2 regions of the Gordonia sp. UBA7860 genome follow, and region 2 is predicted to be linked to the other one. Evidence: riboswitches for the same ligand, from Rfam matches in the RefSeq annotation. Region 2 holds a riboswitch; the other holds the start of a gene.

Region 1 (3,270 bases), on a different contig from region 2:
GACCGAGGGTCTTACCCGCTGATCGAGCCTGTCGAGATCACGCAGCCCGGCGAGACTCGAACTGCGGCAGCACCTCTGCGCGCACGCGGTGCTCGGTGGCCGAGCCGTCGATCGGCACGATGAGCACGGCGTCGGCGACCTCGGCCGCGTAGATGTCGCGGATCAGTGTGGCCAGGCCGTGTGGGGTGCCGACGTAACGCACGGTTTCTGCGGAATCACCCGCAACCGGCACCGAGGCGACGGACGCACGCGCCGACCCCGGATGCGGTGCGATCGCAACCTCGACAGCCAATGCGACCGAGAAGTTCGCGGTGTCACGGGTGCCGGCCCGCAGTAGCGAGCGGGTCCGCTGAGCGTCGCGCAGCGTCGAACGTCGTACGACGATGGGCAGTTCCGTCGCAGCGGCGTCGCCGACAATCGCAACCCGCAGCGCCGGGCGGCCGATGGTGATGACGCCGGTGTCGGCAGCGAGGAGCTGGTCGGCGAGAATGTCTGTCGGAGAACTCGATTGGATCGTCACGAGTGTGCCTTTCGGTGGTGGATGTCGGGGGCGTCGGCGCTGCGATCGCTCAGGCAGCGCAACGCGTGGAGCAGGCGGTCGACGTCGTCGGACGAGCTGCCGAGCCCGAAGCTCGCGCGCACGGCACCGTCGGGATGGCCGAGTCGGTCGAGAAGCGGGTGCGCGCAGAACTTTCCGTCGCGCACGCCGATGCCGTGTTCGGAGCTCAGGTACTCCGCGACCTCGCGCGGGGTGTGGCCGTCGACTGTGAAGCCTGCGATGCCGACGCGCTCGAGGCCGTCGTCGAAAACACGCAACGGGGTGACGCCGTCGATCTCGGCGAGTCCGGCGTCGAGTTGTGCGCACAGGTACGCCTCGTGTGCGCCGATCCACTCGTGTCCGAGATCGGCGATCGCGTCGCACGCGGCAGCAATCGCGATGGCGCCCAACACATTAGGAGATCCCGCTTCGTGACGCGCGGCGCCCGTATGCCACGACACCGACGCGCAGCCCGCCTCGACGTCGACATCTGCCGTGGCGCCTCCGCCTGCCAGATACGGCTGCGCGGCGTCGAGCCAGTCGGTGCGTCCGATCAGCACACCTGCACCGAACGGCGCGTAGAGCTTGTGCCCCGAGAAGACGAGGTAGTCGATGCCGTGACTGACGATCGACACCGGGCGATGAGCGACGAGTTGCGCTGCGTCGACGAGGATTCGGGCTCCGTGCCGGTGCGCGATCGATGCGAGTCGCGAGATCGGGAGGACCTCGCCGGTCACGTTCGACGCCGCGGTCACCGCCAGTAGCGCGGCGGGCTTGGCTGCCAGTTCACGCTCGACGGCGGCAAGGGTGTCGTCGATGGTCGAAGCAACTTCGACGATGCGGGTCCACTTGTCCTTGCGTTCGACCCACGGGAGCAGGTTCGCATGGTGCTCGATGTCGAGAACGACGACGTCGCCGGGCGTCACATGCGCCGCGAGGTTGATCGCGTCGGTGGTGTTGCGGGTGAACACGACGGCGTCGTCGGCGCGACCGCGGACGAAGCGTCGAACCGTCTCGCGGCACTCCTCGTAGCGGCGCGTCGTGACCTGCGACAGGTGTCCGGCGCCGCGGTGCACGCTGGCGTAGGTGCTCAGCGAGTCGGCAACGGCGCGCGCCACCGCGGTGAGCGCCGGGGCGCTGGCGGCGTAGTCGAACTTGGCGTAGCGCACCGTCGTACCGTCGGAAAGCGGCGCGCATTCGGCGGCGCCGACAACCTCTGCAAGTGGGGCGATAGTCGGGCTCTGCGTAGTCGAAATAGCCTTGACCTGTGAGAAATCGGTGTGCGAACGGGTGACGACAGCAGTCATCGAATAGTCTCCTTGGAATCCACGCTTGCCGTACCCACCCTGGGCACGGCCAGGTCGTCACCCGGAGCACCCCACCGCGGAGGAGGGTTGCCGACCAGCTAGCCGGGGCTTGTCGCTGGCACTCATGACCTGTTCCCAGGATCACCGACACGACGCTGAGCTGTCAACTTTCGCTCAGCGTGGACGAAAGGCGGCCGAGGGCGCGATCACCGAGCGTGTTAGTGACCCAGATTCTGTGCGCCAGCCTGATCGGCCTGTACGCGGTTGCACTTCCACGCAACCGGTAGCGTGAATCCATGCCAGCTTCGGAGGTATTCGTCCTGTCCAGGCCGCACGGCACGGTTCGTGCGCGCGGCGCATCAGCGGGATTCACCGATGCCACCGAGGCCGCCGAGGCGTTGCGTTCCGGGCGCATCGGCGCCATCACGGGGGCGATCGGGTTCACCTCGGCCGACGACGCCGCGCTGCTGGTTCCCGAGACCATCACGCACAGCGGTTCTGCGATCATGGGGAAAGCACCCGAACCCGCCCACGCCGAGCACGTCACGCTGATTCCCGACGCCGCGACGCATCGGGACCGGGTCGCACGTGCCATCGACGAGATCGACGCGGGGGCGTTGTCGAAGGTCGTGCTCGCCCGCGCCGTCGAATTCGACGTCGAACCGCCCGTCGACCCGGATCGACTTCTCGAGGCACTGGCGTACGGAAACGCCGAGCACTCTGCGTTTCTCGTCGACCTCAGCGTCGACGAGCACACCGACCCGCGAGCCCGATGGCTCCTCGGAGCGAGCCCAGAAGTGTTGCTGCGCAAGCAAGGTCTGGAGGTGACGTGCCGTCCCTATGCCGGATCGGCGGCGCGATCAGCAGACCCCGACGTCGATCACGCCGCCGGGCGCGCACTGCTGGCTTCGACGAAGGACCGGGCCGAGCACGCATTCGTCGTCGAGCATCTTCGTGATGCGCTCGAGCCGATCTGTCGCGAACTCGACGTGTCCGATCAGCCGTCGCTCGTCTCGACCGGCGAGATGTGGCATCTGGCGACACCGATTCGCGGTGTGCTGACCGACCCGACGATCACCGCCCTCGACCTCGCGCTGTTGTTGAGCCCGACCCCTGCAGTGTGTGGAACACCGGGAGATGTTGCAGCACAATTCATCTCGACCCACGAGGAGCGTCGTGGATTCTACGCTGGCGCCGTCGGATGGTCGGGCGCCGCCGGCGACGGCGAGTGGATGGTGACGATCCGTTCGCTCGAACTGTCCGACGACCGTCACCACGTCCGCACCTGGGCGGGCGGCGGCATCGTCGCCGGGTCGGAGCCGCAGGCGGAGCTCGACGAGACGTCGGCGAAGCTCGCGACCGTCCTGCGGGCGCTGGGCGTCGCCGAGCTCGGTTGACGCCGAGGCCGTGGGCGTTGTGCCCGGC
Region 2 (13,909 bases):
GTGTCCGGTGGTCACGTTGGGTCCCACCCGGGTTCGGTTCACCACTGATCGCAGCGCCCCGATCGCCGGGGCGTGGTATCCGTACACTGCGAACCTCGCCGATGAACTGAGCAGTCTGTCCGGTGCGGCGGCGCCCCGACTCGGCGAGGTCACCTCGATATCCGTGCACTGGCAAAGCTACCGGCGCTACCCCGGTCTCGACTCTGCAGACTCTCCGACGGTTCCGCCGCTCATGACGCTCAACGGCTCCCACCGAAACGCGACGCTGCTCGTGATTCCGTGCCGCACGGCGTCGTCGTTGGCGGCGATCCTGATGCACCTCGCCAGCGACAGCGAACTTCCCGACGGGCACATGCATTCGCTGGAATCCAAGCGCGGCCGACGCATTCTGTCGATAGCGAGCCAGTACATGGCCTCACTCGACGGGACCGCCAGCGCAGCGACCAGCTGACGCCACCCGCCCGGCGCCCAAGCCTCATTCGTCTTCCATGCCACGCTGTGCCAGTTCGTTGGCATCGGCCCATCCGACGATGTCGCCGCGCCCGATCGCGAGGGCGAGCAACTCCGGGAAGGCGTCGGGCGTACACGCGAACGCCGGAACACCCATGGCACCCAGCGCTCCTGCGATGTCGCGATCGAACGACGGCGCTCCCTCGTCCGACAGCGCCAGCAACACGATGACCTGCACGCCGTCGGCCTGCAGCTGCGCGATCCGCTTGAGCATCTCGTCGCGGATTCCGCCCTCGTACAGGTCCGAGATGAGCACGAAGATGCTGTCATTGGGCCTGCTGATGAGGGTTTGGCAGTAAGCGATCGCGCGATTGATGTCGGTTCCGCCGCCTAGCGTCGCGCCGAACAGCACGTCCACGGGGTCGTCGAGTTGACCGGTGAGGTCGACGACCTCGGTGTCGAAGAGCACCAACGACGTCCGAACCGACCGCATCGTGGCAATCACCGCTCCAAAGATCGACGCGTACACGATCGATTGGGCCATCGATCCGGACTGGTCGATCGCGATGACGATGTCTTTGCTGACCATTTGTGAACGGCGACCGTGGCCGACGAGCCGTTCGGGAACAACGGTCTTGTACTCCGGTAAGTAGTTGTGCAGATTGCGAGCGATCGTTGCGTTCCAATCGATGTCGCGGAACATCGGTCGGGTCACCCGGGCTGCGCGGTCGATGGCTGCGCCGACTGCGCTTCGGGTGCGGTGGGCGATGCGTCGTTCCACCTCGTCGACCACCTTGCGCACCAACGCTCGCGCCGAAGCCTTCGAACTCGCCGGAATCGCCCGCCCGAGTGCCATGAGCGTGGTGACCATCTCGATGTCGGGTTCGACCGCATCGATCAGTTCGGGTTCTGCGAGCAGCGAGTACAGGTTCAGCCGCTCGACGGCGTCGTGTTGCATCACCTGAACAACGGTTTGCGGGAAGTACTTTCGTATGTCGCCGAGCCATCGGGCGACCGACGGAGCCGACTTGCCCAACCCACCCCTGCGCGACGCGTCGGCGTCATACAGCGCCGACAGCGCACCGTCCATAGCGGCATCGGAGCCGGTCAGCGACGGAAGTTGTTCTGCCGCTGCATCTCCGAGCACCAAGCGCCAGCGTCTGGCGCGCACGTCTCGTGTGCCGTCGGTCATCGCAACCCCAATATGTCGGCGACAACGCGCACCGCAGGCGCGGCGAGATCGGGATCGAAGGTCGTCGTGCTGGCCGGAAGGCCGTCGGTGCGGTCGAGTGATGCGACCCGGTTGCCGATGTTGCGACGCACCGAAGTGTCGAACAGCCCGAAAGTCCTGCGCAGCAACGGCAGAACGTCGGTGAAGTCACGCTCGCCGAGCGTGCTCAGCCACTCGTCGAGGATCACCAACAGATCGCGGTCGTGGACGAGCAGCAGCCCACCGTCACCCAGAAAGCCGTCGATCCATTGGGTTTTCGACGTCGGGGTGGCTCCCGTCGACAACGCGAACTGCAACCGGCCGGCGGCGTCGGCGGCATCGATGTGTCCGCCGTCAAGCAGCAATCGCGTGGCTCGGCCGACCAACAGACCGTTCACATCACACCGGTCGGCGATCGTGCGCAGTGCCCCGATCCAGCGGCCCATGTCCTGCTCGTCGAGCAGGACCACCGTCTCGTGGGTGGCGTCGAGATGCGCTTTCAGGGCTTTCGCAGCGTCATCGTTGAGACTCGAGATGGCGGCGGGGATGCCGACGCAGATGCGGGTGAGCAACGACGATGCGACGAGGTGCAGCGAGGCGGTGTCGGTGCCGCGGACGTCTCCGTAGCGCTGCGCGCGTCCGAGTGCTGGTAGTGCCTGCATCAGGTGCGCGACGTCGTGGTCGACGGCGGCTCGCTCGTCGAGTGCGGTCAGGACAGGCGCCACCGCATCGACGAGTTCGGCGAGAAGTGCCGACTCCAACGCTTCGGTGACCTCACCCAACGTGTCGGCGCTCGTTGCCTTGTCGACGATCTTGGCGGTGGCGGCGCCCAGCACCGTCGTGCCCCACACCGAGGCCATCACGACGTCGATGACGTAGTCGGGTCGCCATGCGACGATCCAGCCCTCTTTGAATGTGCCCATTCCGGTCACGTCGCGGGGTTCGCCCCACTCGACGCCGAGCACGAGGAGCCGGTGCAGCAGCAGGGATTTGGCCATGTCGGCCGGTTTGCGAAGATCCAACGCCAGCTCTTTGGCCACCGGATCGATCTTGAGTCGCGCCGACCGCGCCGTCGCGGTGACATCGGCCTGCAGCGGGACAACGGGAGCGTCGTCGGGAACCGATCCGAGCCGCTCCCCGATGACGGCCTCGCGATACATCATGTCGGACAGTCCGGTATCGCCGTCGAGCATCACGGCGTGGGTCGCCTCCGTGACCTCTGCCAATCCAGGCAGCGGTCGGTGTCGCATCACCGCGAGAGCTTCCGCCAGTCGTGCAGTCTCGATGATGTGGGCCGACGACACGTCGATGTCTTTGTCGCGCAACAGTCGTGCCTGGTGGATCAGCCAGCGCACGATCACATCGTCGGACGTGGTGAACAAGTGGTGATACCAACCCGGTGAGATCACACCCGCCCCGTACCCGGACGCGCTGGCGATGCGCGAATGGGTCCACGGTACCCACGCGACCTTGCTACGAACCTTGGGCGTTCCCTTCAGGATTCGTGTATCGCCGGCAGCGGGCGGCAACTTCCCCGACAGAGCCGGTGCATGCCATGCACCACAGACGACGGCGACGCGTTCGACACCCGGCCGCTTCAACGTCGTGCGGAGTACCTGACGCATGTGGGCTTCGCGGCGTTCGTCGTGGAGTTCCTCCGGGTCGGACTCGTCGGGCGAGCGCAAGAAGTCGTCCTCGCGCAGCGCGGCCATCGCCTCGGCTATCGCCGCGAATCCTTCTGCTTCGCCGCGTGTTTCGACGACGTCGTCCCACCAGCGCTCCGGGTCGGAGTAGCCGGCCGCGGTGGCAAGCGTGCGCACCGGGTTGATCCGAACCCGACCAGGCGCATCCTCACCGGGTTCGCGCGGCTCCCCCGGAGTCGGGTCGGCGGGTGTCTGACCCGTCTCGGTGCGGTGTGCGAGCACCATCGTCGTGGGAAGGTCGCAGAACGCGACGTGCACTCGGGCGCGCACCGCCCAGCGCATGGCCTGCCATTCCGGCGAGAACTCGGCGAACGGCCAGAACGCGGCACGCGACGGATCGTCTGCCGCGTATCCGAGGAGGGCGACGGGGGGCGACATGCCCGGGTCGACGACGGCTGGGATCAGATCCGACGCATCGGCAGGCCCCTCGATGAGAACGGCGTCTGGCGCAATGCGATCGAGTTCGCTGCGTACCGCGCGGGCCGAACCCGGCCCGTGGTGTCGGATGCCAAGCACGTAGGTACCCGGCGGGGCGTGCGAGTCGACGAGAGGTGCGGACATGCGGGTCAGCGGAGCGCCCCGCGCGCGGCGCGGTAGAAGTCGGCCCAGTCGGAGCGTTCTCGCACAACGCTTTCCAGGTACTCGGTCCAGATCACCGAATCGGCTCCCGGGTCTTTGATCACCGCGCCCTGGATACCCGCTGCCACGTCGGCGGGCCGGAGCACGCCGTCGCCGAAGTGTGCCGACATCGCGATGCCGTGGGTGATGACCGAGATGGCCTCCGCGGTCGACAGTGTGCCGCTGGGTTGCTTCACCTTCGACCGCCCATCCTCGGTGACCCCGGAGCGCAACTCGCGGAAGACGGTGACCACGCGTCGGATCTCGTCTGCGGCAGAGGGCAATTCGGGAAGCTCCAGCGACTTTCCCAGTGCAGCAACACGTTGAGTCACGATATCGACTTCGTCCTCGGCCGAGGCGGGCAGCGGCAACACCACCGTGTTGAAGCGGCGTCGGAGCGCCGACGACAGGTCGTTGACTCCGCGGTCACGATCGTTGGCCGTCGCGATCACGCTGAATCCCTTGGTGGCCTGCACCTCTATCCCGAGTTCCGGCACCGGCAGCGTCTTCTCCGAGAGGATGGTGATCAGCGCGTCCTGCACGTCGGAGGGGATACGCGTGAGCTCCTCGAGTCGCGCGATCTTGCCCTCCCGCATCGCCACCATGATCGGTGAGGGCACCAGTGCCTCGTTCGACGGTCCCTCGGCGAGCAGCCGGGCGTAGTTCCAGCCGTAGCGGATCGCCTCCTCGGGCGTGCCTGCCGTCCCCTGCACCAACAGCGTCGACGTCCCACTGATCGCTGCCGCAAGGTGCTCGGACACCCAGGTTTTCGCTGTTCCGGGCACCCCGAGAAGGAGCAGTGCGCGGTCGGTGGCCAACGTCGCCACGGCCACCTCCATCAGCCGTCGGGGTCCGATGTACTTCGGTGAGATCACCGTGCCGTCGTCGAGAGTGCCGCCGAGAAGGTAGGTGACGACCGCCGACGGCGACAGCAGCCAATTGGCAGGGCGGCTAGCGGTGTCTGTGCGGGCCAGTGCCGCGAGTTCGTCGGCGTAGAGCTGCTCGGCGTGTGGTCGGAGCAGATCGTCTGCAGTGGTCATGCGAACTCCCTCGTGAGGACGATACGGATACGGATGGACTCGGCCAGGCGGGCGAACTGTGCGGGCGCGGTCGCGACACGCGCACCCACCGCACGCACGGCGTCGCGCCACGCATCGGTGGCCGGGAGGCCAACCGACATCAGGTCGAACAGTTCTGCCGTGGGCCCGCTGCGCGCGGTTCCCGACACGGTGGCGGCGAGCAGGCGTAGTGAGGCGTGCGCGATGTTCTCCGGCCACGGGGTCGGCAGGACGCGCAGAGCCGCGAGGCGTCGGTCGTCGGGTAGGTCGTCGAAGGCACGTGACACCTCCAGCGGATCGGCGGCCACGAAGACGACCGGTAGCGCATCGGGGTGTGTCATCAGTGCAGTCGCCCAGCGCCGATCGTCGAATGTCACTGCGGCGTGGCTCAATCCGACGACGAGCGGGCTCTGGTCAGAACCGATTGCTGCGACGATCTGCGCCGGTGACATTGCGAACCTTTTTTCCCAGAGCGACGGCCGAATCCGTGACACCAGCTGCGCGAGCACGTGGGCGCCGACCCCACGCCTTGCGTTTGACGGCACGGTCAGCGTGAGTCCGTCGCGTGCGAGCGCCGCATTCGGCTCAGTAGGCAGCGTCGCCTGCAGCACGGGGCGTCGGCGCATGAGGTGCCGTTCTTCGTTGAGCAACAGTAATTTCGACGCCGCGTCGAGGATGCGCTGCTGGTGCGCCGAGCCGTCGATGTGGTCGAGAATTCCGGCCGCAGTTGTCCTGACATTGCTGCGCCGATCGTCGAGCGCGCGCTCGAGCAGGGGCTCGTCGGACAACGACGGCGTGCGACCGAGGATGGGCAGTAACAGTTCACGACTGGGTCCGTCTTCTGTGCGCCATGCGGATTCGAGGAGTTCTCGCGCAGCATCTGGGTCGCGCTCCCGCAGCGATCGCAGGTAGGACGCACGCTCGTCGGGTTCGCCATGGGTCCACGCGGAGGTATCTGCGATGTCGCCCGACGTCGAGGGGGCGTCGAGCACGGCTTTCAGCTCGGGGGCTTGTTCGGCCAGCCATCGTCCGCGTGGACCGACGAAAGTGGTTACCGCAGCGCGGATCTCGACCCTGCGCGCGGTACGGGCGAGGAGCGTCGGGAGCATGCGTGCGGGAGGCCGGACGTGCGACCGCGCGAGCAGGTCGAAGCACCAGAGTTCGAGCTGCGGCGACAGCATCATCGCGCGGTCGAGGTTGCCTGCGATCTGATCGGAGATGCGCGGCCTCGGGTCGTCTGGCGAGGCGGGGATGGGTTCGGCAGCGATCGTCGGCGGCCCGCTCGCGCACCGTGCGACGGCGCTCAGTGCCGCGATCTGCAGGGTTGTGACCGCCGGGTCAGCGACTTCATCTGGCAGATGCGCCTCGATCACGGGATCGACGCCGTGCGTGGTGATCGGTCGGCTGCGGACGCCGACGAGCGCGGCCGAGACCACCTCGTCCCAGGTACTCATACGGCAGCCATCCTCATACGCGGACCACACCGCCGCCGACGATCACCGACTCGACGTCGAGTCCGTCTGTTCCGAGACTCCCGAAGATCGGTACCCGCGCGCCTCCGGTGAGCGCGAGTAGCAGGGGCCAGCGCTCGCCCGTCACGAGGATGTCGATTGCGTCGCCCGTGTGATCGATTGCCGCCGGTCGGCCCGCGACGGTGCGACCGAGTCGCGCGTCGAGCACCACCGGCCACCGCCGCGCCCACGGATCGTCGGCGATCGCCTGCGCGTGGGCGCGCCTGGCCGCGGCGATGTCGGAGAGCACGAGCATGCCGAGCGGATCGGGATGTGGGAGTGCGTCGGGCTGCGGTGACTCTGCGTCGGGCTGCGGTGACTCTGCGTCGTCGTAGAGGCAGCGCAGCAGAGGCGAGCCCGGGTAGAAGTGCATCGCCGCGACCAGCGTTGCGCCCACCCTGGGACGCATCGGCAATACGCCGCCCTTGGGCGCGTAATCGAGCAGGACACCGAAGCGCTTGGTCTTCGCACCCCAGATCCAGGTTCGCCGAGTCTGGAGCCGGTCGTCGTCGGTGTCTCGACGGCCGAGGCACAACCACGTGTCTGTGATGCCCTCGGCGGCGAGGACATCCGCTTTGGCGACGGGATAGCCGATGTGTCGGCGGACCGTGGCGGCGAGATCGGCAGGTAGGAGGTCGAGCCGCTGATGTGCGGCGCTCAACGACCACAGGCTGCCGAACTCTTCCAGTAGGCGTGCCGGCCAGTCGACGCCGCTCGTGGGTCCCGCGAACAACTCGGGTAGCGCTCGGATCTTGGACGCCAACCCCGGGGCCTGGGCATCGACCAGCCGTGCGGCGACGCCGTCGAATCGGCCGTAGGCGTCGACGTCGGTGCCCGCCAGGCCGTGGCCGAGCTGGTCGGTGAGCCAGAGTTGCAATTCGTCGATACCGCTGCCGACACGGCGGACGCGTTGCGCTGCGGTCGAGGCCGCGCGGCCGGGATCTTTGGAGGCGGCCGGCTGCGCGGGCGCGGCGGACTGCCGCTCGCGTCTCGCGGCGAGCCATGCTGCGGCGTGGTCAGCGGGCTGCGCGGCATCGGCAACTTCACCTTGTGCCCACAGCAGCAGGAGTCCGAGAGCGTGTTTGCACGGGAACTTCCGTGACGGACACGAGCACTTGAAGGCCGGCGAGGTGAGTTCGACGATGGTCTGGTACGGCGTTTTGCCGCTGCCCTTGCAGTGACCCCACACCAGCGAATCGGCTGCACCGGTGCCTGACCAGGGCGTCGGGGTGGCCAGCTTCTGACCGGCCTTGGCCGACGAGGCGTCGGGCGCGAGCGCCAGCACCTCGTCAGTGGTCCACCTGTCCCCCATGCAGTTCAGACAACCACACGGGACTGACATCCGCGGGCGAGGCCAGTTGCGTGGATGACGGTGACGTCAGCGACTGCGCGGGTGTCAGAAAGTACTCGGCGTCAAAAACTACTTGGGGGATTGATGGTCGACTTGTCGACGCCTGTGTCCGGGACACCCCACTTCGCGAAGATCTTGGCGTAGTCGCCGGTCTTGATGAGCTTGTTGACGGCGTCGGACAGCGGTTTGGCCAGGCCCGAGTCCTTGGCGGTGACGAATCCGACTGGCGTCGAGCTGATCTGGCCGAGGAATTTGGTTCCCTCGACGTGCTTTTCGTCGTACTTCAGGCTCAGGACCGGGCCGAAGAAGAGGTCCACCTTGCCGTTGGCCAGACCCAGGAAGATGGGGGCGGTGTCGTTGAAGTACTGGACAGTCCAGGGCTTCTTGCCGATCTTCGCGCAGTCGCCGACGTGCGAGCTGAGCAGGGTCTGGAAGGTCGACCCGGGCGTGGTGGCGATGGTGTAGCCGCAAACGTCGGTGATTGTGGAGACCTTTTGCAGGTCTACGTGAGACGAGCCGAGAAACCCCTGGCCGTCGTTGAGGTAGGTCGAGAAGTCGAGGACCTTCTCGCGCTCGGCGGTGACACCGAAATTCGCCTGTCCCACTTGGTATTTTCCATTCTGGACACCGGGGATGATCGAGGCGAAGGTGCCGTACTGCACGTTCCAGTTGATGCCGAGGACCTTGCCGATCGCGGTGCGCAGGTCGAGGTCGAGCCCGACGTTCTTGTCGTCGACCACACCGCCGTGTCGCAGATTCGACGTTCCCGGGGTCTGAGTGGTCCCGACGGTCAGCGAGCCTGCCGTGCGCACACTTTGGGGTAGTTCGGCACTGATTGAATCGTCCTTGGCAATGCTGGTCGTGATGTCCTGTGTCGGAACGGCAGACGCCTCCGCGGTCGCGGAGGGGTCGTCGGACGAACCGCAGCCGCTCAACGCCACGCTCCCGATCACAGCCGTGATGGCCAGCAGAGTGAGGATGCGGGGGCGGTGGGTCATCATCTGGATCCTTTGTGTGAGAACTGTTCTTGCATGTGGGGACTCGTCCGGGTGCAGGTGGTCTATGGCCGTCACAGCACTGCGGAGAGGAACGCCCTGGTGCGCTCGTGTTGCGGATCGTCGAGAATCTCTGCGGGAAACCCTGATTCGACGATCCGTCCGCCGTCGAGGAAGATCGCCTGGTCGGCCACCTCGCGGGCGAATCCGATCTCGTGGGTGACGATCACCATGGTCATGCCGCTGCGTGCGAGATCGCGGATGACAGCGAGGACCTCGCCGACGAGTTCGGGGTCGAGCGCACTGGTCGGCTCGTCGAACAGCAGCAGGCGCGGCTCGAGAGCCAAGGCGCGTGCGATGGCGACGCGCTGCTGTTGTCCGCCGGAGAGCTGGCGCGGGTAGGCGTCTTCGCGGCCGGCCATGCCGACTCGTTCGAGGAGATCGCTCGCGCGTGCCTGCGCCTCGCGACGCGATATGCCTGCCGCCAACGGGCCCTCGATCACGTTCTGCAGCACCGTCATATGGCCGAACAGGTTGAACTGCTGGAACACCATCCCGATTGTCGAACGCTGCCGCGCGATCTCGCGGTGCGACAGTTCATGCAGCTTGCCTGCCGATGGTCGGTATCCGATGATCTCGCCGCCGACCTCGACGAAGCCGTCGTCGGGCTTCTCGAGATGATTGATGCAGCGCAGCAGCGTCGACTTGCCAGAGCCCGATGGTCCGAGCAGCACGGTCACGGTGCCTGTCGGGACGTCGACGTCAATGCCGTCGAGCACCTTGTGGAGTCCGAAACTCTTGCGCAGACCTCTGACTCGCACGAGGGGAAGAGTCTCGTCGCGTTCGATGCGCAGAGGTTTGTGGCGCGCTATCGAGAAATTCACGCTCGCACCGCGCTGTCGTCGAGTCGGCGCAGATCGGTGCGCACGCGGCCGAACAGCGGAAGATTCTGACGGACCGTCGTCCAAAATCCCTGTTGCGTACGGCGATTGCCGCGCGAGTAGTGGCGTTCGACGAAGCACTGTCCGATCGACAGCAGGCTGGTGACGATGATGTACCAGATGGTCGCGACGAGCAGTAGCGGCAGGATCAGGTAGTTCTGCTGGTAGATCAACTGCGCCGAATAGAGCAGATCTTGCACCGCGATGACGCTGACGATCGACGTCGCCTTCAGCAGACCTATCAGCAGGTTTCCCGACGCCGGCACGATGGCGGGCATGGCCTGCGGCAGGATGATCCGGCGGAAGATGCGATACCTGCTCAGTCCCAACGCTTCTGCGGCCTCGGCCTGGCCGCGGTCTACGGACAGGATGCCACCGCGCACGATCTCTGCGGCGAAGGCCGCGACGTCGATGGTCAGCGCGACGAAGGCCGCGAGAACACCCGAGAACAAGTGCGCGGTGTCTGCCTTCACGAACTCGGGGCCGAACGGAATACCCAGTGACAGTTGGGGGTACAACGATGCGAGCTCGTACCAGAACAGCAGTTGAACCAGCGGCGGGATTGATCGGATCAGCCAGACGTAGCCCGCGCTTAGTGACGACAGGATGGGATTCGACGACAGTCGCATCACCGCCAGCACAATGCCCAAGGCGAAGCCGCACACCATCACTGCGGCGGTCAGCCACAGGGTGAGGCCGAGTCCGCGCAGGATCGAATCGTGAAAGAAGTAGTTGCCGACCACATCCCACTGGAATCGCGGGTTGGTGACCAGCGTGTGGATCAGCATCGCCGCGAGCACGAGCACGACCGCACTGCTCACCCACTGGCCGGGCTTGCGGGCCTTGACCAGCTTGGCGGAGAGTAGATCCGCGTCGTCCGGCCCGCGAGTGAGCGGGCGCGCGTGCGCGGCGGTGAGTTCGGTGGTCACAGTTCTCGGTCTTCGTCCTCGGCGTCGTCGTTACGGGCGGTCGAATCCCGTCGGGTTGTCACCTGGAGCACCCCACCACGACGGAGGGTTGCTGGTCAGCAAGCCAGGGCTGGGCGCTGACGCTCGTAACCGATGCCAGGTTAGTTCCAGGTCGACGCCGCGCCGAGGGTATGAATCTGCGCGATTCTTAGGGACGCGAATCAGAGCGACTGGGTGTTCGCCGCCGATTGCAGGACTGTCGTACGTTCAGGTGGATTAGCTCAAGATCGGACGAAACGACTCCGAAACCGACATCTGTTGATGCAGCGCCTTCGATCCTCTCGGGGTGGCAGCGATTAGGCTTTCGGTGTCGCTGACAAGAATCGTCGAAGCTGAGGAATCCGATGCCCGAGCTATTCGAGATCACCCGCCTGATCCGGGCCGAACCATCGGCGATCTTTGAGCTTCTGACCTCGCCGGGAGGTCACGTCGCCATCGACAGCTCAGGCATGTTGCAAAGTGCGGAGGGCTCGCCGGTCAGCGCGGTGGATGACGAATTCGTCGTCCATATGGACCGTGAGTCACTCAACGATCTCCCGATGGGCAAGTACGACGTCCGGGTGATCATCACGGGATTCGAGAAGGACCGCTGGATCGAGTGGACGATCATCGGCACGGTCCGCCCGCCCCTCGATCACCGGTACGGCTACCGGCTCGAACCGGTCGAAGAAGGCACGCTGGTCACGTCGTACTACGACTGGAGCCGCGTCACCAACGAGGACATCAAGGGCCGGTTCCCGATCATCCCCGAGGCCGGTTTGCGCGCGACGCTAGGAATTCTGGCGCGGACGGTCGAGACGCACTGACACTCAGCAGTTGCGTGGGATCCACGGGGGCATTTTCGGTACCCAGGGTCCCACGCAACATGATCGCGCGGCTCGGCCAGGTCTCAGACGACGACGAAGGACCTTCCCGAGCACGTTGTACGCGTGACCGCGCCCGACGACCCGGTGTTGGCCTGACCGCGGTTGGTCACGTCAGCTCTGACGACGATCCGACCGGGGCCGGTGTGCACGCGTTCCGCGTACGCGATGGACACCTCACCGCGGACCGGCGTGCGGCCGATCGCCACTCCGGTCTTTCCGGAGTCGAGGTTGCGCCACGTGAAACGGACGGTTTGGTCGAAGGCCGGCGTGAAGAGTTGGTTGGCATTCAGAAATTCGAAATCGACCTTGCCGTAGTCGATTACCCGCCTCGTCGGGTTCTCGACGACGCGGCCCGACTGGCCGACGCGGAGGAGGTTAGAGACGGGCAGCGGCGGGAAGTAAGGATTCTGGGAGGTCGTCGAGCACACCGTGACCGGCGGAGCCGGGTTGTAGGGCGCGGCGGATGCCTGCCCCGCGGCCAGTCCGACGCCGACCATCGCGCTCGCGGTGACGATGAATGCCCCTGCAGTTCGAGACCCGAAGGCTCGCCAGGTCCTGATGCGCCCTGTCGATGATTGCTGTGCCACCATTCGCTTCTCCTTCAGCGCCTCGGTACTGCCTGGACATACGGAGTGTCGTGGTACGACGACGAGACGTTAACCGGGGTCATTCAAACGTGGCACCACGCATCACCTCAGCGACGCGTCGTCGCCCATCACGGCACCCTCTCGACGCGGATCGGCCCCGCCGAGCCACCCGTTGCCTGAGCGCTGCAGTGCACTGAGCCCGCTGGACTGATCGTCGACCGACACCTGTTCGCCGCGTTCGCGTAGACCCTTCACGAGTGGATCGTCGGCGCCGTCGTTCGCGGTGTTGACCAACGGATGCTCACCACCGACGTTCGACGTCGGGGTGTTGGCCGTGCCGAAGTCGATCATCGAGACAGCCTGCTGTGGGTTCAGCTTCCAATCCAACATTCCGACAAGCGTTTTCACCACGAATTGAATGATCACGGAGCCGCCGGGAGATCCGAGAGCTGCGGTCAAAGTGTCCGGCGCGCCGTTGGTCCCGGGCTGCATGACGAGGGTCGGCGCCATCGATGACCGCGGGCGCTTCCCCGGCGAAACCCGGTTGGCCAGAAGCGCCCCGGTCTCATCGCGTGGTTCGGCGGAGAAGTCGGTGAGCTGGTTGTTGAGGATGAAGCCGTCGACCATGTGGAAGCTGCCGAATGCCGACTCGACGGTCGTGGTCATCGACGCCACGTTGCCGTACTTGTCGGCGACGGTGATGTGACTGGTGCCGTGCTCTGTGCCGGTGTAGGAGCCGAGCGGAACCTCACCGAGATCTCCGGGCTGCGCCTTACCCAGTGACGTACTCGGTTTGATCAGTCCCGCAAGCTGTTTCAGGTATGAGGGATCGAGCATCGTCGCAACACCCTTGCCTGGCAATGGGATGAAGTCGGGGTCGGCGATGTACTTGTCGCGGTCGGCGTAGGCGAGGCGTTCGGCCTCGTTGATCAGGTGCACGGCTTCGGGATCCGGGTGTCCCCCGTCGCGATCGACGCCCGTCGGGGGCATCGACGGAATGTCGAAGTTGGAAAGGATGCCCATCGTCGCGGCAACAGTGATGCCGCCCGAAGACGGCCCGGGCATCGCGACGATCCTGTGTCCGCGGTACTCCGTCGACACCGGATCACGACGCATCGCCTTGTAGTTCTTGAGGTCGTCGGTGGTGAGGAGACTCGGGGTCATGCCGTTCGACGTCGAGCCGGCCTTGGCGACGATCGCGTCGGCGATGGGTCCGGAGTACAGGGCTTGCGCGCCGTCGGTTGCCAAGGCGCCCAGAGTCTTTGCGTAGGCGGGGTTGGTCAACTTGGTGCCGGCGGCCTTGGGCGTTCCGTCGGGGTTGAGGAAGTACGAGCGGGCGTCGTCGTCGGCCTTGAGATCTTTGGCGGATTCGGCGATTGCGGTTGCGAGGCGTGGCGAGATGTCGAAGCCGTTGTCGGAGAGGCTGACTGCAGGGTTGAAGAGATTCTTCCAAGCGGTACGACCATGTTCGTTTTGGATCTCTTCGAGCATCCGTACTGCGCCGGGGACGCCGATGGAGCGGCCGGATGCGCGGGCACTCGGAATGGGTGCTCGTTGGTCTGTGGGGCTGATGTAGCGCAGGTAGTCCTCGGTGGCGGCGGCCGGCGCAGTCTCTCGGCCGTCGTAGGCGTTGACCTTGTGGGCCTTCGCG

The links. Region 2 has a riboswitch for S-adenosylmethionine ahead of B3T59_RS02285 (amino acid ABC transporter permease). Riboswitches for the same ligand answer to the same signal wherever they lie in the genome.
Region 1: another riboswitch for S-adenosylmethionine. It lies ahead of B3T59_RS02140 (aminotransferase class V-fold PLP-dependent enzyme); the one in region 2 lies ahead of B3T59_RS02285 (amino acid ABC transporter permease).

Annotation. Positions count from the first base shown of each region.
Region 1 is NZ_DLSO01000014.1:49,914-53,183, forward strand. It holds gene B3T59_RS02135 (hypothetical protein) at 38-520, opposite strand; gene B3T59_RS02140 (aminotransferase class V-fold PLP-dependent enzyme) at 517-1,845, opposite strand; SAM riboswitch class IV at 1,862-1,975, opposite strand; gene B3T59_RS02145 (isochorismate synthase) at 2,142-3,242, shown strand.
Region 2 is NZ_DLSO01000015.1:1,043-14,951, reverse strand. It holds gene B3T59_RS02325 (DUF5994 family protein) at 8-451, shown strand; gene B3T59_RS02320 (VWA domain-containing protein) at 476-1,642, opposite strand; gene B3T59_RS02315 (DUF5682 family protein) at 1,639-3,924, opposite strand; gene B3T59_RS02310 (ATP-binding protein) at 3,930-5,021, opposite strand; gene B3T59_RS02305 (DUF5691 domain-containing protein) at 5,018-6,493, opposite strand; gene B3T59_RS02300 (SWIM zinc finger family protein) at 6,507-7,862, opposite strand; gene B3T59_RS02295 (transporter substrate-binding domain-containing protein) at 7,964-8,899, opposite strand; gene B3T59_RS02290 (amino acid ABC transporter ATP-binding protein) at 8,971-9,750, opposite strand; gene B3T59_RS02285 (amino acid ABC transporter permease) at 9,777-10,766, opposite strand; SAM riboswitch class IV at 10,788-10,897, opposite strand; gene B3T59_RS02280 (hypothetical protein) at 11,150-11,611, shown strand; gene B3T59_RS02275 (hypothetical protein) at 11,695-12,261, opposite strand; gene B3T59_RS02270 (gamma-glutamyltransferase family protein) at 12,361-13,909, opposite strand, start outside.